2 regions of the Nonomuraea sp. NPDC003707 genome follow, and region 2 is predicted to be linked to the other one. Evidence: riboswitches for the same ligand, from Rfam matches in the RefSeq annotation. Region 2 holds a riboswitch; the other holds the start of a gene.
What was found. Region 2 has a riboswitch for cyclic di-AMP ahead of ACWDRB_RS65885 (coiled-coil domain-containing protein). Riboswitches for the same ligand answer to the same signal wherever they lie in the genome.

Region 1 (4,202 bases), on a different contig from region 2:
GGCCCGCCACCAGCACGCCTCCGCGCGGCGGCTGTCCGGCCTGCTGCCCGACGGCGCGCGGCTCTGGCCGACGCACGGGTTCGGCAGCTTCTGCGCGGTCACGCAGTCCGGCGCGTCCGCCTCGACCATCGGCCGGGAGAAGGACGTCAACCCGGTGCTGCGGATGGAGGCCGACGACTTCGTCACCCACATCCTGGAAGGCCTGGACGCCTACCCCGCCTATTACGCCCACATGGGCGCGCGCAACGCCGCCGGAGCGGAGCCGATCGACCTGACCCCGGCGCGGCCGGCCGACAGCGCTGAGCTGCTGGCTCGCCTGCGGGCGGGCGAATGGGTGGTGGACCTGCGCTCACGCAAGGCGTTCGCGGACCGGCATCTGGCCGGCACGCTCAGCTTCGGCCTGGACGGGCCGATGGCGACCTGGCTGGGCTGGCTGGCCCCGTGGGGCACGCCCCTCACGCTGCTCGGCGAGTCGGCCGAACAGGTCGCCGCCGCCCAGCGCGAACTGGCCCGCATCGGCATAGACCGCCCGGCCGCCGCCTCGACCGGCTCCGTCGAACAGTGGGCCGGGCACAACCCGGACCTGATCGCCGACCTGACCACCGCGACCTTCGCCGACCTTGCCGCCGCCCGTGCGGGGGAGCCGGTCGGCGGCCCGACCGTCCTGGACGTGCGGATGGGCAACGAATGGCGGGCCGGTCACGTGGCCGGCGCCGTGCACATCCCGCTGCCAGAGCTGCCGGGGCGCCTGGCCGAGGTGCCGGAGGGAACGGTGTGGGTACACTGCGGCACCGGCTACCGGGCCGCGGCGGCCGCGAGCCTGCTGGCCCGCAGCGGCCGACAGGTGGTCCACATCGACGACGCCTACTCCCGGGCCGCCGACGCCGGCCTGCCCATCACCGCCCCCGATGAGGCCCCCTCTTGACCACCCTCGGCCCCGGCGACACCGGTACGCCTGCCGGGATCCGGTGACCCGCCGGGGCCGATCGACGTGCGGACCCCCGGAGCGTTGGAGTCCGCCCGCCTGCCCGGCTCCCGCGTGCCCGACGGCGCCGCGGACGTCAAACGACGGGGCTGGAGTCACGATTACCCGTAGAACGGAGTTTTGTCACAAGGGCAACGCATGAATAGCCTGTCCCACCCGTGCCGAGATCATAAAGGCCCGGAAGCGACTCCCCCGATTTTTTGCCAAGCACCAGAATCCCTACAGGCACGGCATTTCAGCGCCGCCCAGTCGCCGACACCCGCGAATCAGATTTGCACTACTTGCACCATCTATGGATATATGTCTATCTTTTGCCTAGTTGCGGCACGGATGTGGCGCCCTTTCGCCGCATCGTTGCCGCTTCGTTGACCGGACCGCGCGCTGCCCGAAGAAGCCCTTCGGGGACAGCGTCCGGCCGCCGAATCCGCGCCTCGCGGAACCGGGGACCCACGTTCTTGGGGTGAATCGGACGCCAGCCCAGGCTGCGCCATGTAGGGCACTTCCAGGCCCGAACCCGTCAGCTAACCCGGTAGGCGGTATGGAAGCAAGGAGTCAATGCCTCATGTCCAAGCCTCGGCTTGCCACAATCGCCTACATCCTCAAGAATCACCGCGATCTCCTCACCAAATACCTCAGCTTCGCCGTCGCCGTCGCGATCCTCGCCGCAACCGCCGCCATCGCCACCTTCGCATTCGCATCGCCCACCGCGCAGAACCCGGTGCCGGCGACTCGTCAAGCAGCCGGACCCCTCATCTACGGCCTGGACATCTCCAATTACGAGCCCCTGTACGACTGGAATGCCAGCCCGGCCAAGTTCGGCATCATCAAAGCCACAGAAGGCACGTCCTTCCGCGACGCCTCATTCGCCAGGCACTGGCGCGAGCTGGGCAAGAAGGGCATCGTGCGCGGGGCTTACCACTATGGCCATCCCCGCAACAATCCCATCGCGGAGGCCGAGCACTTCCTGTCCGTGGTGAACTCGCAGCCCGCCAAGGCCGGCGACCTGCTGGTCCTTGACCTGGAGACCGCGAACGGCAGATCCGTCGCCGAGGTCAACGCCTGGGCCAAGACGTGGCTGTCGTACGTGAAGGACAAGACGGGGATCACCCCGATGTTCTACAGCGGCTGGAACTTCGCCAACAAGTACGGCAAGGGCCTGTCCGAGTACCCGCTGTGGGTCGCCCACTACAGCAAGGCCAAGGGGGCCATCTCCCCGCCCGCCGACTGGAAGTCCTGGGCCATCCACCAGTACTCCGAGTCCCCTGTCGACCAGAACGTCTCCGCGCTGACCGCCGACCAGTTGCGCGGCCTGGGCCGCCCCACGGCCTGAACCCACACGGCGGGTCCGCACCGCGATCGGGTTGCTCCCAGGTGAACGCCGCCCCGCGTGCTCCTCTCGGCCCGGAGGAGCACGCGGTGGACGCCGGTCACGGATGGCACCGGTGAAGGCCGCCTCGGACAACGGCTCAGCGGACCCCGGCAGTCTTGCCCCATGCAAATCTTGCACAATGCCATGAACACTCCCGCACCCTCCCGCGTATCCCTCAGTGACCGGCGCCACTCACGAAGGCCGCGTCCAAGGGACCGGAAGGGGATGACGGCGTATGCGACTCCTCGACAGCCGTCGCGCTCTCATCAGTTGCGGCATTGCCGCCCTCTGCACTCTGACCGCCTGCGCCGGCTACACGCCGACGCCCGTCTCTGACACCGTCGGCCTCAGCACCGAGCCGACCGCCGTCGAGACCGGACCGACCGACGCACCCACGGTCCAACCCGTGGAGGAACAGCCGGAGGTCCGCACCCGGCAGACCAAGTGGGGACCGCTGTCGGAGGCCGACCAGGAGCTCATCAAGAAGGTCCGGCTCGCCAGCCTGTGGGAGATGCCCATGGCCCAGGACGCGATACAGCGCGCCAACAGCGCCCGCGTCCGCCAGGTCAGCAAGGAGATCGCGGCTCAGCACGACATGCTCGACGGGCAGGTTCGCGACGTGGCCGCCAAGCTGAAGGTCAAACTGCCGGTGAAGCCCACGCCTCAGCAGCAGGACTGGATGACAGATATTTCCGGCAGGTCCGGATCCGCCTATGACAAGACGTACGTCAAATGGCTGCGCCTGGCGCACGGACAGATCTTCACCCTGATCGGCACGGTACGCGGCACCACGCAGAACACCCTGGTGCGGCGCTTCTCCGAACAGGCCAACGCCGCGGTGCTCAACCACCAGCGCCTCCTGGAGAGCACCGGCCTGACCACGCCCGAGAGCTTCCCCACCCCGTCCATCTGACGACCGGGGGGGAGCCCGCACGGCTTCCGGCCGCCGCGAAGTGCTCAGCGGGCATCGGTCGGCGGCTCAACGCCGCGCGAGCAATTCAGACAGCGGACCAGCCCAGCGGGTTCGGCACGTTCAGGGGTGGCTCGCCGCCCGCCTCGTTGAAGGCGTTCATGGCCGAGATGAGCGCCCGGCGCTGCCTGGCCGACATCCGCGCCACGATCGCGCCGATCTCCTCCCTGCGGCGCGCGGTCACCTCGTCCACGATGCGGCGTCCCTCGTCCGTCAGCCGCATCAGGCTCTCGCGCCGGTTGTGCGGATTGACCTCCCGTACGATCAACCCGGCGGCCACCAGCCGATCGGCCATCCGCATCGCCGTGGAGGAGTTGACGCCCAGCAGCTCCGCCATCGTGACCAGCTTGGTCTCACCATGGCCGGCCAGCACCACCAGCATCCTGAACTGCGGCAACGTGACCCTGTCCCCGACCGCCCCCAATGACCTCACCGCGACCGCCACCAACAGCCGCGACCCGGTCAGCACCGCCGTGACGACAGCCGAAAGATCCTCTCCCTGCGCCTGGAGGTCATCGTCATCCTTCATAGGCACTGTTGTACATGCGCGGGACGGATCACGGGCACGAGATCCCCATCGTCCGCAGCACCTCCGCAACGCCAGGATCAGGAACGCCGTCGCCGGCGGGGTCGCGTCTATGGTGCGGCGGTCGGCCGGCCGAGCGGTTGCAGCAGCAGGTTGACGGCTGCGCGGCCGGCTTCGAGCGCGGCTTTGAGGGGCTGGCCGTCGCGGGTGAGCCGCCCGATGCGCGGGGAGTCAGGCGCGGGCCGCACGGACAGCACCGCAGGATCGGGCGCGGCCTGGCCGTCGGCGGGTGGAGGGGTCGTCGGGGGCTCGGGCCGGTCGTACCGGGCGAGCAGCGTGTCGTCGTGCAGCA
Region 2 (4,202 bases):
GCACGCCGTCCGACGCGCTGGTGGGCCCGGTGGCCGTGGCCGCGATCCGCCGCCTGCACGTGGACACGCTGTTCCTCGGCGTGCACGGGATGAGCGTGCGGGCCGGGTTCACCACCCCCAACCTGCTGGAATCGGAGACCGACAGGGAGCTGGTGACGGCCGCCAACCGGCTGGTCATCCCCGCCGACCACACGAAGTGGAACACGGTCGGCATCAGCACCATCGCCGAGCTGACCGAGGCCGACGTGGTCGTCAGCGACGCGGGGCTGCCTGAGGACGCACGCATGGAGCTGGCCGAACGGGCCGGAGAACTGATCATCGCGGAGGGCTCGTGAAGCGCACCATCACCCATCTGGCCGACGGCCGTGAGCTGATCTACTTCGATCAGCGGGACGACGCCGACCGGAGCGCGATCGACCGGCGGGTGCTCGACCCCCGGCCGGTGGCCTCCGAGCTGCGCTACGACCCGCTGACCGAGGAGTGGATCGCGATGGCGGGGCACCGGCAGACGCGCACGTTCCAGCCGACCGGCTCGGCGAGCGAGTGCCCGCTGTGCCCGTCGTCGGACACGCGCTCGTCGGAGATCCCGGCGTACGACTACGACGTGGTGGTGTTCGAGAACCGATTCCCCTCCTTCTCCACCAATTTCGGGACTTATACAGACGTGGGGGGCCTGAGTGAGGTCCGGCCGGGAGTGGGGCGGTGCGAGGTGGTCTGCTTCACCTCTGAGCATTCGTCGTCGTTCTCCCAGCTCTCCGACGGCCAGGTGGAGCTGGTCATGGAGGCGTGGGCCGACCGGACGGCCGAGCTGTCCGGGATCGAGGGCGTGGAGCAGGTGTTCTGCTTCGAGAACCGGGGCGAGGAGATCGGCATCACGCTGGCCCACCCGCACGGCCAGATCTACGCCTACCCGTACGTCACGCCCAGGACCAGGCTCCAGCTCGCCGCCGCCAGGCGCTACACGAAGGGAAACCTGTTCGCCGACGTGCTGGCCGCCGAGCGGGCCGCGGGGACGCGCGTGGTGGCCTCCAACGAGTTGTGGACGGCGTTCGTGCCGGCCGCCGCGCGGTGGCCGTACGAGGTGCACATCTACCCGCACCGGCAGGTGCCCGATCTGGCCGCGCTGACGGAGGAGGAGCGGTCGGCGTTCGCGCCCCTCTACACCTCGGTGCTGCGGGCCTTCGACGACCTGTTCGGCGTGGTGATGCCGTACATCTCGGCCTGGCACCAGGCGCCCGTGCGGCAGGACCGCGAGCTCGGCTACCTGCACCTGGAGCTGTTCAGCATCAGGCGGGCGCCGGGCAAGCTCAAGTACCTGGCCGGGTCGGAGTCCGCCATGGGGGCGTTCGTGAACGACGTGCTGCCGGAGGAGGCCGCCCGGATGCTTCGATCACAGGTAGATCACTATTAGATTTCTAATGGGGGTCGCGTTACTCGTGATCTACCACTAATATCCCTTTTGTGCCTGGCCGTAACAGCAGGCACACGCCTAATCCCGGGCGAGTCGCCCGGGAGCCGGGGACCCACCCGCACCTGGGGTGAATCCACTTCGGTGGTAGGGCACGCAGCTCCCAGCCCGAACCCGTCAGCTAACCCGGCCGGCAGAGGGAGAGGAACATCCACGTGGCGGCTCCGTCCCCCGCGACTCTTGCCATCGGCCTCGTCGCCGCCGCAGCCGTCGCCCTCCTGCCGGCGACCGCGGCCTCGGCTGCCCCCAAGCCGTCGGAGGCCGAGCTCCGCACCCAGCTCAAGCAGCTCAACAGCAAGATCGACAAGCTCATCGAGAAGTACAACCTCAAGCGTGTCGAGCTGGCCAAGGCGCAGGCGGCCGCCAAGGCGGCCAAGGAGCGGCTGGCGGCCGCGGAGAAGGCGCTGGCCGCCGCCGAGCAGCGGGTCGGCGACCTCGCCAGGATGCGCTACCAGAACCACGACCCGTCGCTGCCCTCCGTCCTGATGGTCCAGAACGGCGGCGGCGCCGCCCTGCTCGAACAGCTGACGGCCGAGCAGCAGGCCCTCGTCCAGGGGGTGGCCAAGGCCCGCGACGACAAGAAGAAGGCCTCCGACGAGGCCGCCGCGCTGGCCACCCAGATCGGCGTGGACGCCAAGGACGTGACCGAACAGCGCTCCGAGGCCGAGGACGTCATCGACGACATCAAGAAGAAGCTCCAGGACCTCGTGCCGCTCGGTCCCGGCCGAAAGTCCGACGGGAGCTGGGCACCGGAACTGCCCTCGGGCTCGGACAACATCACGGCCCGTACGCGGCTGATGAAGGCGGAGCTGGCCAAGAACTTCAAGCTGCCGTTCACGGTGGGCTGCTTCCGCTCGGGCTCCAGTGGCGAGCACCCGCTCGGGCGGGCCTGCGACTTCATGATGAGCACCGGCGGGACGATGCCCGCGGCCATCAACAACGCCCTGGGCGACCGGATCGCGGATTGGGCGCTCAAGAACAAGGGCAAGCTCGGCGTCAAGTACGTGATCTGGAAGCAGCGCATCAACATGGGCTCGGGCTGGCGGGCCATGTCGGACCGCGGCAGCGTCACCGAGAACCACTACGACCACGTCCACATCTCGATGTACTGAGCTGGATAAGGTCGGACATCATGACTGACACCCGAATCCCGCCCGCTCTCACCGGCGACGAGCGGACCACGCTGAACAACTGGCTCGAATGGCACCGCGGCACCCTCGCCGTCAAATGCGCGGGCCTGTCGGACGATCAGCTGCGCCTGCGCTCCGTCTCACCCTCGACCATGTCCCTGCTCGGCCTGGTCCGGCACATGGCGAACGTCGAACGCTCCTGGTTCCGCCGCGTGCTCAACGGCGAGGACCTCCCCAAGCTGTGGGACAAGGACCGCGACAACGACGCCGACTTCAAGGAAGTGGACGCCGCCTCGGTCAAGGACGCCATCGTCACGTGGGAAGAGGAGATCGAGCGCGCCCGCGCCATCTCGGACGCCAGGCCGCTGGACGCCGTCGGCGACCACAGAGGGCAGGAGTGCACCCATCGCTGGATCCTCATCCACATGATCGAGGAGTACGCGCGGCACAACGGTCACGCGGATCTGCTGCGCGAGCGCATCGACGGGGTGACCGGAGAGTAACGAGACCGATGATCAGGGCTCGGTGCGGAACAGCGCCCACACGGCCTTGCCGCCGCGGGCCAGCGGGTCCCAGCCCCAGCACTGACTGTAGGTCTCGACGATGTAGAGGCCGCGCCCGTTCTCCGAGATGAAGTCCGGCTCCTTGGGGCGCGGCACCTCGTCGCTGGGGTCGGCCACCGCCAGCAGCACGTGCGGCTGTACGCGCATCAGCAAGAGCTCGATCTCCCGCCGTCCCGCCGCGTACATCGCGTAGCGCACCGCGTTGGTCACGAGCTCCGACACCACCAGCGCGGCGTCGTCGCTGAGTTCGTGCAGGCCCCAGCCCTTCAGGGTCGAGCGGGTCACGTCCCTGGCCGTCTTCACGGAGTCGGCCTGAAAGGGCAACGGGCACGAGGTCGTGTACGGCTTGCCACCCATGAGCAGGTGGTCGAAGCCCACGTCACGGGTGATTTGCAAGGCATCGGCAGTGGCCAGAGGATCCTCCACCATGCTGCCGATACCTCCCCGTTCAGTCCGACTTAGTGCATGTTTGGCCCAATATGCACTAAGCCATCATGGGTCACGATCGCTGCACCTGCAAGACCCAAATGCACGTGCACTTGCATTGTGCAGTAGCAAGCGGCGTTTTGGGGCATAACTCTGCTAATCGGACACGGGGTTGAGACCTTGTCATACCCGGCAATGTGGTGTCACTGTGTGTGCGGACCTTGATAGGAGGCAAAGTGACGCAGAACCAGCCGGGTTCCGGACCGACGGCGCTGCGCATCCTCCTGGGCTCCCAGCTGCGCAAGCTCAGGGAAGCGAAGAACGTCACTCGTGAGGAGGCGGGCCACCTCATCCGTGGCTCCGAATCCAAGATCAGCCGCATGGAGCTGGGCCGAGTGGGGTTCAAAGAACGGGACGTGGCGGACCTGCTGACCCTCTACGGGGTCATCGACAAGCAGGCCCGCTCCGCCGTACTCGACCTGGTCGCCACCGCCAACGAGCCTGGTTGGTGGCACCGGTTCAACGATGTCCTGCCCACGTGGTTCCAGGCGTACGTCGGCCTTGAAGAGGCCGCCGCCAGGATCAGGACCTACGAAGTCCAGTTCGTGCCAGGAC

Region 1: it holds a riboswitch for cyclic di-AMP, as region 2 does, so the genes downstream of both, ACWDRB_RS49050 (glycoside hydrolase family 25 protein) here and ACWDRB_RS65885 (coiled-coil domain-containing protein) in region 2, are expected to answer to the same signal.

Annotation. Positions count from the first base shown of each region.
Region 1 covers NZ_JBSFNK010000030.1:74,052-78,253, forward strand. The annotation lists gene ACWDRB_RS49045 (MBL fold metallo-hydrolase) at 1-925, shown strand, start outside; cyclic di-AMP (ydaO/yuaA leader) riboswitch at 1,392-1,536, shown strand; gene ACWDRB_RS49050 (glycoside hydrolase family 25 protein) at 1,548-2,315, shown strand; gene ACWDRB_RS49055 (DUF4142 domain-containing protein) at 2,590-3,267, shown strand; gene ACWDRB_RS49060 (MarR family winged helix-turn-helix transcriptional regulator) at 3,353-3,853, opposite strand; gene ACWDRB_RS49065 (patatin-like phospholipase family protein) at 3,961-4,202, opposite strand, start outside.
Region 2 covers NZ_JBSFNK010000080.1:8,193-12,394, reverse strand. The annotation lists gene ACWDRB_RS65895 (DeoR/GlpR family DNA-binding transcription regulator) at 1-335, shown strand, start outside; gene galT (galactose-1-phosphate uridylyltransferase) at 332-1,411, shown strand; cyclic di-AMP (ydaO/yuaA leader) riboswitch at 1,477-1,618, shown strand; gene ACWDRB_RS65885 (coiled-coil domain-containing protein) at 1,624-2,580, shown strand; gene ACWDRB_RS65880 (DinB family protein) at 2,601-3,101, shown strand; gene ACWDRB_RS65875 (ATP-binding protein) at 3,114-3,590, opposite strand; gene ACWDRB_RS65870 (helix-turn-helix domain-containing protein) at 3,824-4,202, shown strand, end outside.